DNA from 4 places in the Shewanella indica genome. Region 2 is predicted to be linked to each of the others. Evidence: predicted binding sites of a transcription regulator. Region 2 holds the regulator's gene; each other region holds the start of a gene.

Region 1 (4,520 bases), 1.8 Mb from region 2:
GTCTGGGGGAAGGCCCCAGATATTATGCCAGGGGAGAAGCCTCGCCCTGCTTGCTGCAGGAGGATGGCGAAGATCCACTACTGTGGCAGACTATTCGCCGTGAACAGCCAGGCAGTTTTGCCAATGTCAGTCATGCGCTGGAGTTGCCGCTGCATGCCGATATCGACGAGTTTTATGGACAGTTTTTTGCCGCGCATCTGTTGTTTGAAGCCGATTTCGGCGAAGGGGAACTATTGCAGCCCTGGAGTCAGGATGATTTTGAGTTTCTGCAGCAGAATCTGATTGGGCATTTGATGATGAAACGCAAGCTCAAACAGCCACCGACCTGGTTTATCGGTCTATTGGGGCAAGGTGATGAGATGATCTGCGTGGATAATGAAACCGGTGCTGTCTGGCGAGAGGTCCCGGGTGAGCTTCCCTCAAAGAAGCTGGCAGACAGCCTGGAAGAGTTTCTTGTTATGCTGCGCCCCAGAGTGGCGCCGGCGGTCGAGCCAGTGGAGCCGGCCATGGCGGATGTCGACCATCCCGGTCTCTGGGCGCGAATGAAGCTTATGTGGCAACACCTGTTTTCCCGCCGCTGACAGTCGGGGTTGCCACAGTCACTATTGATTGATGAACACTGTTATTGATGAACCTAGGCTATTGATGATCCCAGGAGAGGTTGGAAACTATCCGGCAGTTGTCACAGCGGAAATGAAATAGATCCAGTAACGGGCTGGGTTGGCGCCAATCCGGGTTGCCGCAGCGGGGGCAGGGACGAGTTAATTCGGCTTGCTTACGCTCTCCCCCGACCCGGTAAAGGTAGTAATAGGTAGGAATTTTGGTCAAATATTCGATACGGCCACGCAAATCCCAGCCGCGGCGAAACAGATCGCTGTCCGGGCTGGAAAGCTCCTCGAGGGCGGCAAATTCGGCCTTGGTTGCTGCGGCCATCTGCAGTTCATCACAGGCTTGCCACTCGGTTTGCCAACGGATCACCCGCTTGTGATCGCCGTTGAAGGTCGCGGGAATACGGTAGAGGGGAATGGGTAGCAAGTTATCGCCGCTGCGCAGTGGCGAGCACATATGCACATAGCTGGTATAAAGCAGCTGCCAACTTGGGGGCTCCAGGGTGCTGACCTCGGAATTGATATCCTGACCTATGAACTTTTCCTTGGGGGCCAGCAATTTGGCCTCGGTTAACTGTTGCAACGCCTGTTTGGCCCAGGGACTGTTATGCCTGTTGGCCAGACTGGTTTCTTCCGGCAGCAGCAGCCTGACTCTGAACTCCCCGTCTCTAAAGGCCACCGCAAATTCCCTCCCCAATACCTGACCATTGGCTCGCCAGGCTTCAAGCAGGGTGTTGATGGCTTTTTCTGCGGCGCTGATCGTGGTGTTGGCAAAGCATTCAAACCTGAGTTCGCAGACAAACATTATTGCTGCTCCTCAAGCTTGGCGAGCCTTTGTTGCAAGTCCGCGAATTCTTGTTTCAGTTGTTGTTGTTCCTGGCGTAGCCAGCTGATTTCCTGCTGAAGAACTTCTACTGTGGGCACTGCTTGCTGTGGTGCAGTTTCATCCTGTTGAGGTTGGCTTTGAGATATTTTTTCCCGTTCACTCTCAGGCAGGGACTTGAAGCGTAGCAGTCCTTCAACCAGCACGGGCATTGGTAACTTATTGCCGAGTCTTGCCTTAATCAATGCCAGAGAGGGAGTATGGCCGCTTTGGGCTACTGCCGCAGCTGCGGCCATGACCTGTTCCAGTGGAGTGGACATCTTGGTAAAAAACCTCACATTTTCGCCAATAGCTACATAGTGCAGCTGGCGTTTGTTTTTATCTTTTTGATATTTATTGAATTATTTATTGGCCCACATGTTGCATTGCGTTTGCTGCATTTGCTTAACAAAAGTCAACATTTGATAAATATAACAAGGAATGACAATGAATAAGTTATTACTGCCACTAGTGGGGATTGCAAGCTTAGGGCTTAGTGCTTGTGTGGTCAATGTCGGTGATCACGAAGCCAACTGGGATGAAAAGGAATCCTGGCAATTACAACAACAGCAAAATCAGCAACAACTGGCCAAGTTGAACCTGGGGATGGATCAGCAACAGGTGCAGCAGCTCATGGGGCAGGCCGACTTTAATGAAGCCTTTCTCTCCAATGAGCAGCAAGTACAGGTGCTCTTTTATCGTACCCGCCACAGACACAGTGATGGCAAGACCACCAAGGATGAGTGCACCCCCTTGGTGTTTCGCGATCAACAGCTGATAGGCTGGGGCGATAAGGCTTACGCGCAGCTGTAATTCAAACTCATTTCAATCAACGCCTGAGCTGGGCGTCCAAATGATCTATGGTATCTGACCATTGGGCGTCTTCGGCCAGAGCCTCTGTTAAAAAAGTGCGTTGCGCTTCATTCCAGAATGGTGCATCCACCAGTTTGACTCCCTCGGGGATAGAATGTGCGTCGATAAAGCCTTCTATCGCCTTGCTGCCGCTGGGGAGTCCCAATTGCTCAAACAAATGGGCCAAGTCTGTGTGGGTGGTATCCATATTCTGACCTCCTGAAATCCCGGCATATTGCCAAGTGATGAGTGATGGGCGAACAAGCCTTCATAAAAAAAGTAAGTATTATTGCTTCCTTAGCTTATATCAATTGAACAGCAGATCCATTTCTTTAAATTGAGGAGGGGGCGCTTGTGCACCAGGAGCGCCTAAAGGCTTGGATGCAAGGTTGTAGGTCAAGAGCTTAGTTAATCCCATCTATAATTTGAATAGATACGCTGCCGGCAGAAACTGTGGTGATAGTTGGTAAGCAAGATGTTGTACTCTGATCCAATATTGTTAAATTGGAAAGTGCCCTTTTGGCTGACAAGGACAACAACAAATGGAAACTCAGACTTCTGATTCCCTGCGTGCCGTTTACCTGACGGCAGAAGATTTACGCTTGGCCGCATCAATTCTTTATAACGCCTATCACGATGATGCGTTTTTTCTGCAGACCTTGCCGGCTGCCAATGCCGCCGAATATGAACAAAAGCTCAGGGCCGCAATTCGTGAAGAGCTCAATGAACTTTGGCAACAGGAGCAGCCCCTTATTGGTTTGTTCGACGCTGAGCGCTTGATTGGGGTTGCCTGCGTGGTTACCTCATCACTTCCCCAAGGCGAAGGGCGCTATTGGCATTGGCGTTTGAAAATGCTGCTGGGGACGGGCTGGCAGGCGACGCAGAAGTTGATGCAGAAGGAAAATTCAATTCTGGAGCACCTGCCGGCGACAGAGTACGGCGTTATTCAATTTATCGCAGTAGCGTTAACCGAGCAACACAAGGGGTATGGCAAGTTGCTCGTCCAGGCGGTATTGGGTTGGTGTGATGAGCAGCCGGAGCTGGAAGGAGTTGGGGTCTTTGTGACCGAGGATGGTCATTCTCATCTGTTTCGAGAGCAAGGCTTTGTACCTGTGGTTGAGCTCAATATAGGGTTGTTAACAGGAGAATTGCTCTTTTACCACAGTCACACTGATGATGACGTTTACCAATAACAGGAGTTAAGCATGGAGCAAAAGTACAAGAGTTTTGCTGAGTTTTATCCTTTCTACCTGTCGCAGCATTCCGATCCCGTATGCCGAGGTTTGCATTATTTAGGTTCGACCCTGGTATTACTTATTCTGTTATTCAGCTTGCTTAGTGGACAATTTGTATGGCTTTTGGCTCTGCCTGTGGTGGGTTATGGCTTTGCTTGGATTGGTCACTTTGGTTTTGAACACAATAAGCCGGCGACCTTTCAATACCCAGTCTATAGCTTGATGGCTGACTGGGTCATGTTGGCCCAGTTTGTCAGTGGCAAACGTCGTTTCTGAGTGTTTTTGGTTATTTACCAGTACTAATGTGAGACATGTCTCACAAAGCTGTGCGATAAACATAAGCCTTATTGGCTGTTCTTACTGGCGAATAATTAAATATTTTTAATAAACAATAGATTAGACTTGTATTAGTGACTGCTGAATATTCGTCATTCCCAGCCTGTTCTAAAATCGACCATCTCAAAGAGGGGTCCTTGGGTACACTTAAGTTGTGGTCAGGGCAGGATGCTTTGACAGAGCTTCCAAGGAAGAGGGAGCAGCAAGGAAAGCAACGCCAAGGAGTTTAAGTTGGCAGCCAAGGAAGGGCAAGTGTCAGGATGATACGTTTTGGAAAGGCCTATTCAAGGATGAGCTGCAAGGAAGCCTGATAAATGGATTTCAATCATGGATGACAATCAAGACAGGACGTCTTGAAACCATTGCAGGGAAGTTAAAGCCAAGGAAACGGCTCGCAGGGAAAGCAGACACCAGGATGGATCCACAGGAGATTTTTTCCGGTAATAAGGAAATTGCCGCGCCAGGAAAGGCCATTTGAGACAGGAAGGTCTGCTAAGGAAAGTGTTCAGGATGAAGTAGAGGACAGGCTCAGGGATGCCAGCCTTTGGGTTAAGGGAAAACCCAACTCATGGACGACACCGCTCGTGGATGGGCAAACATGGAAGATGAGTGCCAGGAGGCCACAAG
Region 2 (4,520 bases):
ATCGCGAGATCCTGATCGAAGGCAGAGACTTTAATATCAAGGGATCCGGCCTGTATGCCGATCTCAACGCTCAGCAAGTAAAGCTGACCAGTCAGGTGAAAGGAACCTATGAAACCAAGTAAGCTTTTTATCGGTGCCCTCTTGTGCATCACAAGCCTGTCGGCAGTGGCCATTGAAGAAGATCTGCTGCAAAAAGTCGAGATCAGCGCCGCCAATCAGTTTGCCGATATCAAAAACAAGCGCGTGGTATACGGCGGGCCTGTCACAGTCACCCAGGGCAGTTTGAAGCTGCTGGCCGATGAACTCACGGCTTACACTGAGGACAAGAGTGGCGAGCGGATCCTGGTGGCCAAGGGCTCACCTGCCACCTATACCCAGAAGCTGGAAGATGGCCGTCAGGCCAGTGCCAAGGCCAAAGAGATCCACTACAACATAGACAGCCGCATCATGACCTTGATAGGCCAAGCCAAAGTGGAACAGGACGGCAGCGAAGTAACCGCCGAGAAGATAGTCTACGACATCAACAAGCAGCAGCTGGAAGCGGAAAGCAGCGGCAAAGGCCAAGATAGGGTAACCACTGTTATCCAGCCGGAAAACTATCAGGATCTCAATAAGAAAGAACAGCAGCAGGAGCCGCAATGACCAGCACCCTGACGGCACAAAACCTGGCAAAGAGTTACAAGAAGCGCAACGTAGTCAAAGATGTCAGCCTATCGGTCAATACCGGCCAGATCGTGGGGCTGCTGGGCCCCAACGGGGCGGGCAAGACGACTACCTTCTATATGGTGGTTGGCCTGGTGCAGAGTGACAAGGGCCGTATTTTCATTGACGACGACGAGCTGACCTTGGATCCCATGCACCTGCGTGCCCGTAAAGGCATAGGCTATCTGCCACAGGAAGCCAGTATTTTCCGCAAGCTGTCGGTACATGACAACATCATGGCCGTACTGCAAACCCGCAAAGAGCTCAACAGCGACGAGCGCGAGGAACAACTCGAACAGTTGCTGGAAGAATTCCACATTACCCACATACGTGACAGCCTGGGGATGTCCCTCTCCGGCGGTGAACGCCGCCGGGTGGAAATCGCCCGGGCATTGGCCGCCAATCCACAGTTCATTCTGCTGGATGAGCCGTTCGCCGGTGTGGATCCCATCTCAGTTATCGATATCAAGAAAATCATCGAACAGCTTAAGTCCCGCGGTTTGGGGGTGCTGATCACAGACCACAATGTTCGCGAAACGCTCGACGTTTGTGAGCGAGCCTACATTGTCAGCCATGGGCAGTTGATTGCCGAGGGCACACCCGCTGAAATCTTGGACAACCAGCAAGTGCGTGCTGTGTACTTAGGCGAACAATTCAGGCTATAGTTAGGATCATGTCATCCGGCGGCAATTCCGGGTATTATAGTTTGTTATTATTGAATTTTTTCCTTGAAAAATAACGAGTAGGGATTAGCGGTATAATGAAAGCGTCACTCCAGCTCAAATTGGGTCAACAGTTGACCATGACACCTCAGTTGCAGCAGGCAATTCGCCTGCTGCAACTGTCGTCCCTTGAGCTGCAGCAGGAAATCCAGGAAGCCTTGGAAGCCAACCCTCTGTTGGAGATGGCCGAGGACAACCAGGATGACGCTATCGACGACAACCACAAGGAAAACGACGCCGGCGAATTGAGCGTCAAGCAGGAAGATGGTTCCACGGTAGAAACCTCAGAGGCATTGAACAATGAGTCTATGCCGGATGAATTGCCTATGGATACCACCTGGGATGAAGTCTTTACCGCCGCCAGCGCCTCAGGGCCGGCTATGGGCCGTGAAGATGACATGCCCTTCCAGGGTGAAACCAGCGAAGGTCTCTATGAACACCTGGAATGGCAAAAGAACCTGACCCCGTTTTCCGATACCGACGACGCCATTGCCACCGCCATCATAGATGCCATTGACGAGCAGGGCTATCTAACCCAGAGCACTGAGGAGATCCTCGAAGCCATGGGCAACCCTGAGATTGAGCTCGATGAAGTCGAGGCGGTACTCAAGCGGATCCAGCACTTCGATCCCATCGGCATCGCCTCCAGAGATCTGCGCGAATGCCTGCTGATCCAATTGCAACAGTTCAACGCCGACACCCCGCATCTGGCCGACGCCCGCTTGTTGATTGACGAACATCTGGATCTCATCGCTACCCGCGACTTTCGCACCCTAATGCGTAAGACCAAGCTCAAGGAAGATCAACTGCGTGACGCCATCAACCTTATTCAGAGCCTCAATCCCCGCCCCGGTTTGCTGGTGCAGCCGATGGACGAGGAATATGTGATCCCGGATGTCAGCGTCTGGAAGAAGAGCGGCCGCTGGGTAGTGGAGCTCAATCCGGACTGTATGCCCAAACTCGGGATCAACCAACAGTATGCTGCCATGGCCCGTAGCGCCCGCAGCCAATCAGACAGCCAGTTTATTCGTGGTCATCTTCAGGAAGCCAAATGGTTTATCAAGAGCCTGGAGAGCCGCAACGACACCCTGCTCAAGGTGGCCAACTGCATAGTGCAGTTCCAGCAGGGATTTTTTGAATATGGTGAAGAGGCCATGAAACCCATGGTACTCAACGATATTGCCGAGGCGGTCGAGATGCATGAATCGACCATCTCCAGGGTCACCACTCAAAAGTATATGCATACCCCGAGGGGAATATTTGAATTGAAGTACTTCTTCTCCAGCCATGTCGGTACCGAAGATGGCGGAGAATGCTCTTCCACGGCGATCAGGGCTTTTATCAAGAAGCTCGTGGCAGCGGAAAACCAGAAGAAACCTTTGAGCGACAGCAAGATGGCACAACTTCTGGCAGAACAGGGAATCAACGTTGCAAGACGCACCATAGCCAAGTATCGCGAGGCTATGATGATACCACCGTCGAACCAGCGTAAGAGTTTATAAATCCACAGTTGGAAATTGGAGGAATCTTTCTATGCAAATCAACCTGACAGGACATCATATCGAGATCACCGACTCACTGCGTGACTATGTGGAAAGTAAGTTTTCGAAACTTGAACGCCATTTCGAACAGATCAATAATGTGCACGTTGTGCTCAATGTACAAAAACTGCAACAGATTGCCGAAGCCAAGATCAACCTCACAGGCGGCGAAGTCTATGCAACTTCTGAACATGCCGACATGTATGCCGCCATCGACGTTCTGATTGATAAATTGGATCGTCAGGTCATTAAACATAAAGAAAAGCTGACAAAACACTAACGATGGAACTGAGTACCATCCTGCGGCCGGAGTGCACTACCTGTGCCACTCCGGGCAGTAAGAAAAAGGTACTGGAGCTAATTAGCGATCTCGCCAGCGCCCAGTACCCCACCCTTTCCTCTCAAGCGATTTTTGAAAGCCTTTTGGCCCGCGAAAAGATGGGGAGCACAGGTATAGGTAATGGTATTGCGATTCCGCATGGCCGGCTGCCTGATATCACAGAGCCGATTGCCGTGCTGGTCAAATGCGAAGAGCCTATCGCCTTCGATGCCATAGACAACCAACCGGTGGACATACTGTTCGCCCTTCTGGTTCCCGCAGATCAATGCCAACAACATCTGAGTACCCTGTCTGCCATGGCTGAAAAGCTCAGCGACAAAGCAATACTCAAGCAGTTGCGTAAATCCCGCGATGAAACAGAACTCTATCAGGTGATCACAGGATGAAACTCGCTATAGTCTCAGGCCGCTCCGGTTCCGGAAAATCCGTTGCCCTCAGGGTACTCGAAGACCTGGGTTACTACTGTGTGGATAATCTGCCCCTGCCCATGATAGGCAGCCTGCTGGAAAACCTCCGAGGCAGCAATGATCTGGTCGCCATCAGCATAGATGTGCGCAACATGCCGGATCAGGAAAAAGTGCTGGAAAAACAGTTGGCGGCACTGCCGGAAAACACCCAACTGACCAGCTTCTTCCTCAACGCTTCCGATAAAGTACTCCTTAAACGCTACAGCGAAACCCGCAGATTACACCCCCTATCCAAGAGCACTGTCTCGCTGCAAGATGCCATCAAGCACGAAGGTAAGTTGCTGGAGCCTATGTCGAAACTGGTGGATCACTACATAGATACCTCGGCACTGAATATCTATGAACTCAGTGACAAAGTACGGGAAATTCTGCTGGGTAGCGTCGACAAAGAGTTGGTGATCAACTTCGAATCGTTCGGCTTCAAGCACGGCATGCCCCAGGAAGCCGACTTCATGTTTGATGTGCGCTTTCTGCCCAACCCTCACTGGGAACCGGCGCTCAGGCCGCTGACTGGGCTGGATGAGCCGGTACAGGAATTCCTTATCCGTCAGCCACTGGTGAACAAATTTATCTGGCAGATAGAGAATCTGCTGGAAACCTGGCTACCGCACCTTGAACGCAACAACCGCAGCTATCTCACCATAGCCATAGGTTGCACCGGCGGCCAGCATAGATCTGTCTATGTCGCCGACCAGCTGGCCAAGCGTTTTGGCAACAGCAAACACAAGGTACAGGCCCGCCACAGAGA
Region 3 (4,520 bases), 720 kb from region 2:
TCGCCTAGCGACGAGCTAACGAGCGCGAAACAGGATGTTGAGCTGGGCCAGAGTCACATGGATGTGACTCTGAGCGTCTGGCGCGATAGCGAATTGGCATCATAAGCACAAGGGGTTTTCCGCTGCGTGGCGGGTCGCTGGGGGTTTGGAAAGGGGGCGAGTCGATACAGCCCCCTTTCCTCGGGAGTGGGGTGAAGCTCCACGACTTTAGGCCGCAGGTACAGCGGCTAGCATAGCTTCCAGCTAAAAGTATCTAAGCTCGTATTGGCCGAACTTCCGGCAACGGATGTTGCTCATTGCCTGCCGCAGGCTTATGCACAGGCGATCCTGTGACTCGCTGCAAGTACGTCCCTGTAAGCTCTACCTCGCCATCCCTGGCTCGGAAGGTCACAGTTCCGCCTGTGCCTGAAAATGAGGTGTATGTCTGCGGGCATATAGGTCGCTTCAAACAAGTTAGCTCTTACAGAATTGCACCGACTCCCCTTCGGAGCCGCCGCTGGCGTTGTTGCAAATTGGCGTAGCCGAGACAGGGATGTCGAGGCTCGAAGGTCGAGCAAGGCGAATGTTGCGAAGCGACAAGTTCATGAGCGCGAGCCAAGGAAGGCGAGCTGGCCGTTATGCATGGATGCATTTGGCGAGTCCTGAGTGTAGCCAGTTTGTTTCATAAGCCAGCGGGGATTTCGGCTACGTCGGGGTGTCCTTGGGGATGCAAGGGGCTTTGGACAAGCAAAGCCTCTTGCCCGGTGTGGTTTGGCGAGAGTTGCGTAGCAACATGCTTTCGAGCGCGAGTCATGGATGACGAGCTGGCCCTTGTGCATGGATGCATTTGCTCCACGACTTTAGGCCGCTGGCACAGCGGCTATCAGGCTTTGAACCAAATCCCACCAATAAACCTGGTTTTAGCTGCCAGCTAAGTTGCAGCCCATCACCTGCGGTGCGCTTTCGCACAGGCGATCCTGTGACTCGCTGCAAGTACATCCCTGTAAGCTCTGCCTCGCCATCCCTGGCTCGGAAGGTCACAGTTCCGCCTGTGCCTGAAAATGAGGTGTATGTCTGCGGACACTTCAGATGTTTCAAGCTACTCCATTCTCACAGAATTACACCGACCCCGCTCGAAGCTCCACGACTTTAGGCCGCTGGCACAGGGGCTATCATGGCTTTGAACCAAATCTCACCAATAAACTTGGTGTTAGCTGTAATCTAAGTTGCAGCCCATCACCTGCGGTGCGCCTTTCGCACAGGCGATCCTGTGACTCGGCGTTAATACGTCCCTTATCTCCATGGATGGAGTGTATGCCGACATTTGTCTGGAACAAAATTCGGCCCTGTTTTCGACGGTCACAGTTCCGCCTGTGCCTGGAAAATAGGCGTATGTCTGCAGCTCAAAACAACTCTGTGTGGGAAGAGTTGCACCAGGTCCCCTTTGGAGCCGTCGCTGGCATTGTTGCCAATTGGTTCGAAGGGGCGAACTGGCCCTTGTGCATGGATGCACTTGCTCCACGACTTTAAGCTGCTGGCACAGCGGCTATCATGGCTTTTAATCCCGAATGCAGTGAAGAAAAGGAACTGTCTAGGCCATCCTGAGTATTCCCTGTTAAACCTTTCTTTGGTTTCTTGTGTCTTATTCATCATAACGGCTACAAGTTGGCAAAATTTGCCACTCGTAGATGGTGGATTTTCATATTTTGCTGCCTTTCTTGATATTAATTCTTTTAATATCAGTTAATTATAACTTTGGCACAAAGTCTGCTTTATTCTGAGCCATAAGCGGTAATCAAGTTTACTCGGCAGATTAAAACGAGAGGGAAGACAGAATGAAACAAGCGATTGGTGGAATATCTTTGGTGTGTGCACTGTTTGCGGCGGCGCCTGCTATGGCGATCAACTTTGAGCCAAGAGATGAGCAATGCGAGATGTCGCTCAACTACGACATCTCACTGGAACCCAAGAAGCTGAGTGTCAGTAATCAAGGGAAAGAACACTATCGAATTGAGCCGGGCCGCCTCTATGTGGAAGGTGAAGAAGTGGTCTTGAATGCCGAGCAGAGCAAGCTTGTCAACGAGTACTCGGATGCCATGGCTCAGCAGTTACCCGAAGTCATCTCTTTGGTGGAAGATGCCGTCACCATGGCGAGCGAGGCCCTGAGCATGGCCCTGACACCACTCTTGGGGGATGCCGCCGCTGCCAAGTTGGATGAAACTATGGGCAGTCTGCAACAGAGAGTCTATGAAGTGGCTCATCGCAATGGTGACCAGTACTTCCTCGGGGCCACTGAAGAGTCGTTGGAAAACGCCTTTGGTGATGAGTTTTCCAAAGAGATAGAGCAACTGGTGCAGCAGTCGCTAGGCAGTTTAATTATGGCTATGGGCAGCGCCATGATGTCAGGTGAGGGCGAAACCTTTGATGAGAAGATCAATGCCTTCAGCCAGAAGATGGAAAAGATGGGCAAGGATATTGAAGTGCAAATGGAGTCTCGTGCCCAGGAGATGGAGCAGAGAGCCGACGCGCTTTGCGACAACTTCCAACGTTTGCTGGTGCTGGAAGACAAGTTACGCAAGCAGATCCCTGAGCTGGGCGAATTCCAGGTACTGTCCGGCAAGGTTGAACTGCAGCAATAAGATTTAAGCTGGTGATTCCCCCTGTATCTTCCCCTCCCTTGATACAGGGGTTTTTTATTGGTTGTCTGTTGATTATGCCATCACTGCGGCGGTTTTTTTGGCTCAAAGCTATCCTTGGGTTAGAGTCAATAACAAAGAATTGGTATACTTCGCAAAAATAATAAAACTGACACCCAAGTCAGGACTCAGTGACTCTACCCAGTGCGCTTTCCAAAACCCGGCAGCCCACACCCCATTTTGGGGTCTTGACGGTGAGGCCCGTCGCTTTTCCAGGAAAGCTTTTACCAGTGTTGTAAACGGCTTAAGGCGACTTTCATGTTAGAACTGTTAGAACCTATCGCTATTTTCACTCATGTCGCCCGTGCCGGCAGCTTCAGTGCAGCGGCGCGCAGGCTTGGAATATCCAAATCCAAGGTCAGTACCCAGGTTGCCGATCTTGAACATAAACTCGGGATCCAGTTGATCCAGCGAACGACCCGTAGCTTAAGCCTCACCGAAGCCGGTAATCTGCTGTATGTGCAAGGGGAAGAACTGCTCCGGGATGCGGATCAGGCGGTGGCCAGTGTGCACAACCTTAATGATGCCACCCGAGGCGTGCTCAAGGTAGGTATCTCCCAGTCATTCGGCACCATGCATATTATTCCGGCACTGCCCGAGTTTATGACCCGTCATCCGGATCTCGAGCTGCAGGTGAGCCTGTTGGACCATAAGGTTGATGTGGTCAGTGAAGGCCTGGATCTGCTGCTGACCATGTCAGAGCAACTGCCTCTGGGAATGGTGGCCCGCCCGCTGATGAAGTGTCAGTTCCTGCTGGTGGCATCCCCCGGGTATGTTGCAGCTCACGGTATGCCGGCCCGTCCGGAGCAGCTGGTGGAGCACAACTGTTTGGTTTACCACGGTGAATGGCATGAGCACAGCGTTTGGCAATTCAAGAAGGGCGATGATTACTGTGAGATAGGGGTTTCGGGTAATTTCAGAGTCGACAATGCGCCGGCGCTTAAGTCTGCCGCTGTCAGTGGGCTTGGGGTGGTTTATCTCGCCAGTTATCTGCTGGAAGATGAAATAGAAAAAGGTACTCTGGTTCCTCTGCTTCCCGATTGGCAACTGACTCATCATCTGCCGCTGCAGGCTGTTTATCCAAGACGTAAACACTTGGCCCCCAAGGTGAGTGCCTTTATCGAGTTCATCAAGGATCATATAGGTACGCCACCTTATTGGGACAAAAAATATGCAGATCTGTTTGCCCAACGCCAGGAAAAATAAAGAAATATCGTTCTTATAATAGAACAATGAAAAACACTCAAGTTCCGCTTGGGTGTTTTTTGTTTATATATCATATGGATGTTAGGGTTTTATTGGTTTATTCAACCGCTTTATTATTTGATGGGCTTTAAAGATTTTTAATAACCCAGTTGCAGTCTGTTCTGAAATCAATACAATGGTTGCAGTTGATTCGGGTGGAACCAACATACGGGTGTGCCGCGGGACTGACCCCTCCTGCTGTAGACTGCTTGGTTCAACACAGAGTGTTAAGCCCTTATCAATGCCGACCCAGGTTTTCGAACTAAAACAATGTCGGCCTTAAAACCATCATCCTGATTTTGGTTTACCCCGGCCCAGGTGGCCGGGGTATTTTTATGCCTGTTTTCAGGACGGAATCAAGCGCATAAAAAGCCGCTCATGGGAGAGGCAGTTGATTCAGTTTCAAGCTTGGCTTTGCGCGGCTACCCAGTCTTTTACCTCCTGCTCCAGTACATTCAGCGGCAAGGGGCCGTTTTTCAAGACCAGAGTGTGGAAGGCGCGAATGTCGAAACGCTCACCCAGCGCCTCCTTGGCGTAGGCTCTAAGCGCAAGTATCTTGTTCATCCCCACCTTGTAAGCGGTTGCCTGCGAGGGCATAAC
Region 4 (4,520 bases), 1.5 Mb from region 2:
AGATCATGACCTACTTCGAGACGGACATCCCCGTCACCAACGCTTACACGGAGTCCATCAACCGACTGGCCAAGGACAAGAACCGTGAAGGGCGTGGTTACTCCTTCGAAGTGATGCGGGCACGAATGCTCTACACCACGAAGCACAAGAAGAAGGCCCCGACTGCGAAGGTCTCTCCGTTCTACAAGAAAAGCATCGGTTACGGACTGCCGGACTTCGCAGAGGAACTCAACTACGGGGTCGATCTATCAACCATCTGAGGGTGGTATCAGGTTGGTGGGGTAAAGGTGCCCCATCAACCATTAAATCCGTATACCCACCATTTGATAAGGCCTCCCGTAAAGACAAGCAATCCATGGTTTGTGGTCAGTGTCACGTAGAATACTACTTTGAGAAAGTGGAAGGCCGTAAGGGCTTTGTTAAGTTCCCATGGGATCAAGGTACTACAGTGGAATCCATGGAAGCCTACTACGATGCCATTGAGTTTGCTGACTGGACTCACGCCTTGTCCAAGACACCTATGTTGAAGGCACAGCACCCAGGCTATGAAACTTGGCAGTTGGGGGTACACGGTAAGAACAACGTGACTTGTGTTGACTGTCACATGCCGAAAGTAACCAACGACAAGGGGCGTAAGTTCACCGATCACAAAGTGGGTAATCCTTTCGACCGCTTCGAAGAAACCTGTGCTCAGTGCCACACTCAGAGCAAAGAGTTTATGGAGAATCTGACTGCCGAGCGTAAAGCCAAGGTTAATGAGCTGAAGTTGAAGGCTGAAGATCAAATCGTCAAGGCGCACTTCGAAGCTGCTGCCGCCTGGAAAGCCGGTGCGACTGAAGTCGAAATGAAGCCAATCCTGACTGATATCCGTCATGCTCAATGGCGCTGGGATTATGCTATCGCCTCTCACGGTGTCGCGGCTCACGCTCCTGATGAAGCGCTGCGGGTACTGGGTACTGCGGTTGACAAGGCTGCCAACGCCCGGGTGAAACTGGCGCAGTTGCTGGCCAAGAAAGGTATCGTTGATCCTGTCGCTCTGCCTGATATCTCCACCAAGGCCAAGGCTCAGGCCGCTCTGGGTATGGACATGAAGAAGATGGTTTCCGACAAGGAAGACTTCAAGAAAAATGTTCTGCCCAAGTGGGATGCTGAAGCCAAGAAGCGTGAAGCGACCTACAAGTAACAGTCGTTAACACTCGTAAATGAAAAATCCCCGCACCGCGGGGATTTTTTTATCTTACAAGAAATCAGTGGTAGCCCGTGAGGGATTACAGACCTATTTGATCAGCTTAAGCAGAGCCTTGAAGCGTTCACCTTCTGCCTGATGTTGCAGTTCAAACAGTAAAGATTCGCTGTTGTTGAGCCTGGCTCCCTGCTGCTTCATCATCTCTATTCCCAAGCGTTTGTTGCTTTCACTGCGGGAGCTGACGGCATCGGCTATCAAGTGCACATCGAAACCCTGCTCGATAAGGTCACCACAGGTTTGATAGACACAGACATGTGTCTCTATCCCGGCCAGCAGTACCTGTTTGCGGCCCGCGCTCAACAGTGCCTCACGGAACGCCGGGCAGTGCCAGCCACTGAAGTGATGCTTGGCAATCGGCGATGTGGTTTTGGATAGCAGGGCGGCCAGTGACTCTGTAGTGGGGCCGAGCTTCTGCGGCAACTGTTCCAGCCAGAGCACCGGGATATCAAACAAGGCTGTGCCTTCTATCAGCATGGCCAGTTGCTGATGCAGCTGTTCACTCTTGTCCATTATCTGCGCCAGTTTACCCTGAACATCCACTATGACCAGCACACATTCTTCCGCTTTTAACATCTTGTTCTCCTTCTGGTTGGCCTTAGGACAGGTGTAAACGAGCCCTGCTTTTGCTTCAGTAAACCTAAGGACATTCAGTTAACGACAGGACAGGGCTTAAGCCAATAGGCCTTAGGTCGTAGATGATTGCGCTTTTTTTGTGCGCCTGAGCCTTGCTTGCACTTAATTGGTGCATATCTGCAGCTCTCAACCGGGTCCGTAAAAACTAACTCTTTATAAAACAAAAAATTAACATTTTGGCCTAATGTTTGAATTGCTTTTGGCATAACACCAATACAGCAAGGCGATTCTGGAGGTCTGGATGAAATTAGTCAGCGCAATCATTAAGCCGTTCAAGCTCGATGATGTCCGCGAAGCGATTGCGGGCATAGGCATTGAGGGGATGACGGTTACCGAAGTTAAAGGTTTTGGTCGGCAAAAAGGACATACAGAGCTCTATCGGGGAGCCGAGTATCAGGTGGACTTTCTGCCCAAGGTTAAGCTCGAGATAGCCACTAAGGCGGAGAATCTTGAGCACCTGCTGGAGGTCATCACCAATGCCGCTCATACCGGCAAGATAGGTGACGGCAAGATCTTTGTGACAGATCTGGAACAGGTTATCCGTATTCGTACGGGCGAAACAGACACAGAAGCGCTGTAAGGGGGAGAAGATGGAAGAACTGAGCAAATTGGGTACTACGGTCACAGAGCTGCGTTTTGCGCTGGACACCTTTTACTTTCTGATCTCCGGCGCGCTGGTGATGTGGATGGCGGCGGGTTTCGCCATGCTGGAGGCCGGGTTGGTGCGTTCCAAAAATACCACAGAGATACTCACCAAAAACATCTGTCTCTATTCAATTGCCTGTATCACCTACCTGATTGTGGGTTACAACATCATGTATGTGGATAATGTCGAAGGTGGCTGGCTGCCGAGCATCAGCACCTTGATAGGAGCTCAAGCCGCCGACGCCGACCATGCGCTGGAGTCTGATTTCTTCTTCCAGGTGGTATTTGTGGCTACAGCCATGTCGATTGTTTCCGGCGCCGTGGCCGAGCGCATGCGCCTGTGGGCTTTCCTGGCATTCAGCCTGGTAATGACGGCAGTCATCTATCCGGTGGAAGGTTACTGGACCTGGGGCGGTGGTTTCCTTTCCGAAGCCGGCTTTGTCGACTTTGCCGGTAGCGGCATAGTGCATATGGCCGGTGCGGCCGCGGCCTTGGCCGGTGTCTTGCTGCTGGGAGCCCGCAAAGGGAAATATGGCGCCAATGGCCAGGTTAACCCTATCCCGGGTTCCAACCTGCCGCTGGCAACCCTGGGGACTTTTATCCTCTGGATGGGCTGGTTTGGTTTCAACGGTGGTTCTCAGTTACTGGTCTCTGATGCCGAAAATGCCAGCGCTGTGGCCAAAGTCTTCGTTAACACCAATTCGGCGGCGGCCTTCGGTGCGGTATCTGCACTGATCGTCTGTAAGATGGTGTGGGGCAAGGCCGACTTGACCATGATACTCAATGGTACTTTGGCTGGTTTGGTGGCTATCACGGCCGATCCCTTGTCGCCCTCGCTGCCGATGGCGGGTGTGATAGGCCTGGTAGCCGGCGGTTTGGTGGTGTTCTCCATTGTGGGCTTTGACCGCATCAAGATAGACGATCCTGTCGGGGCTATCTCGGTGCACGGGGTCGCCGGTTTCTTCGGTTTGATGATGGTGCCTCTGTCCAATGCCGATGCCAGTGTGACAGGGCAGCTGTTTGGCGCTGCGGTGATCTCTGCCTGGGTGTTCCTGGCGTCATTGCTGGTGTGGGGCGCCTTGAAAGTGACCATGGGGATCCGGGTGACCGAAGAGGAAGAGTACAACGGTATGGACGCGTCGGACTGTGGTATCGATGCCTATCCTGAGTTTGTAACTGTCAAGAACGCCAACTGAGAGGCCAAGAACGCCAATTGATAAGTCAAGAACGCCAATTGATAAGTCAAGAATGCCAGCTGATAAGCCATGAGTGTTCTTGAGAGATCAAGCAGGCTTCCTTCACCTTTAAGCCATCTCTTGTGAGATGGCTTTTGGTTAGAGCTGGCTTTGGGGTTACCGGCCTTGTTGTTACCTGGCTTGGCGGGAGTCGGCCAGGAAAAGCGTATTTTGCGGCTATGGCGCTTGATGACAGACGCTCTTGGGGGCAGACTGAAAGCAGAAACAGCCTGGAGCCTAAGGGGATGGCGATGAAGACTCTCAGTGTAATGAAGCTGACCGGTACTTTTTTCGGCGCTTTGTTAGTTACCTTGCTGTGGCTTGGCAATGCCGAGGCAGGTCAAGTGGTGGTTCGTGATGCCAGTGAGCCCTTCGATGCCTTTGCCGTCAGGGATGAATTACTGCGTCAGCATGAGTGGCAGGAACTACTGCGCTCGCAGCAACAACTGGAGATCCTCCGCAGCCTGCCTGCCATATGTGTTCCTTACATGCGCCCCTATCGCTACTTTTCCTGCAATGGCCATTTTTATCGCCCCTATCTTTACCGGCAACAGCAGCTCTATATAGGGATCCCCAAGCCGGGTTCCGAAGTTATCGCTCCCGGAAATGAAGGCTTGAACTAGGGTATATTCACATTTTGTCACCCTTTGGCGCGGCAGGAGTGGCCAGTCTGACTTAAGCTTTCAGTAAAGAAGCCTTAACTCAGGAGGCCTTATGTTCTCAGGCACTTTCTCAAGCGCTTTCTCCGGCTCTCTCACTCG

The links. The regulator sigma-54, encoded in region 2, starts transcription at its own class of promoters, with help from an activator protein. The targets are predictions, from matches to a motif close to GTTGGCACGNNNNTNGNNT.
Region 1: a site for sigma-54 is predicted at 1,839-1,857, ahead of SIL79_RS12125 (DUF3192 domain-containing protein). Genes of this name have one in related genera too.
Region 3: a site for sigma-54 is predicted at 1,734-1,752, ahead of SIL79_RS00975 (YggN family protein). Genes of this name have one in related genera too.
Region 4: a site for sigma-54 is predicted at 2,055-2,073, ahead of glnK (P-II family nitrogen regulator). Genes of this name have one in related genera too.

What each region holds. Positions count from the first base shown of each region.
Region 1 covers NZ_JAWXXR010000001.1:2,695,965-2,700,484, forward strand. Annotated here, with positions in the region: gene syd (SecY-interacting protein) at 1-581, shown strand, start outside; gene SIL79_RS12115 (Zn-ribbon-containing protein) at 640-1,413, opposite strand; gene SIL79_RS12120 (hypothetical protein) at 1,413-1,751, opposite strand; gene SIL79_RS12125 (DUF3192 domain-containing protein) at 1,912-2,283, shown strand; gene SIL79_RS12130 (DUF2789 domain-containing protein) at 2,300-2,530, opposite strand; gene SIL79_RS12135 (GNAT family N-acetyltransferase) at 2,865-3,515, shown strand; gene SIL79_RS12140 (DUF962 domain-containing protein) at 3,528-3,833, shown strand; gene SIL79_RS12145 (hypothetical protein) at 4,225-4,371, shown strand.
Region 2 covers NZ_JAWXXR010000001.1:927,956-932,475, forward strand. Annotated here, with positions in the region: gene lptC (LPS export ABC transporter periplasmic protein LptC) at 1-122, shown strand, start outside; gene lptA (lipopolysaccharide transport periplasmic protein LptA) at 109-642, shown strand; gene lptB (LPS export ABC transporter ATP-binding protein) at 639-1,367, shown strand; gene SIL79_RS04280 (RNA polymerase factor sigma-54) at 1,463-2,926, shown strand; gene hpf (ribosome hibernation promoting factor) at 2,958-3,245, shown strand; gene ptsN (PTS IIA-like nitrogen regulatory protein PtsN) at 3,248-3,691, shown strand; gene rapZ (RNase adapter RapZ) at 3,688-4,520, shown strand, end outside.
Region 3 covers NZ_JAWXXR010000001.1:212,072-216,591, reverse strand. Annotated here, with positions in the region: gene SIL79_RS00975 (YggN family protein) at 1,815-2,618, shown strand; gene SIL79_RS00970 (LysR family transcriptional regulator) at 2,934-3,881, shown strand; gene SIL79_RS00965 (DUF885 domain-containing protein) at 4,323-4,520, opposite strand, start outside.
Region 4 covers NZ_JAWXXR010000001.1:2,440,284-2,444,803, forward strand. Annotated here, with positions in the region: gene SIL79_RS10975 (ISL3 family transposase) at 1-260, shown strand, start outside; partial or broken gene SIL79_RS10980 (ammonia-forming cytochrome c nitrite reductase subunit c552) at 320-1,183, shown strand; gene SIL79_RS10985 (hydrolase) at 1,277-1,819, opposite strand; gene glnK (P-II family nitrogen regulator) at 2,121-2,459, shown strand; gene SIL79_RS10995 (ammonium transporter) at 2,470-3,720, shown strand; gene SIL79_RS11000 (hypothetical protein) at 4,011-4,382, shown strand; gene SIL79_RS11005 (hypothetical protein) at 4,474-4,520, shown strand, end outside.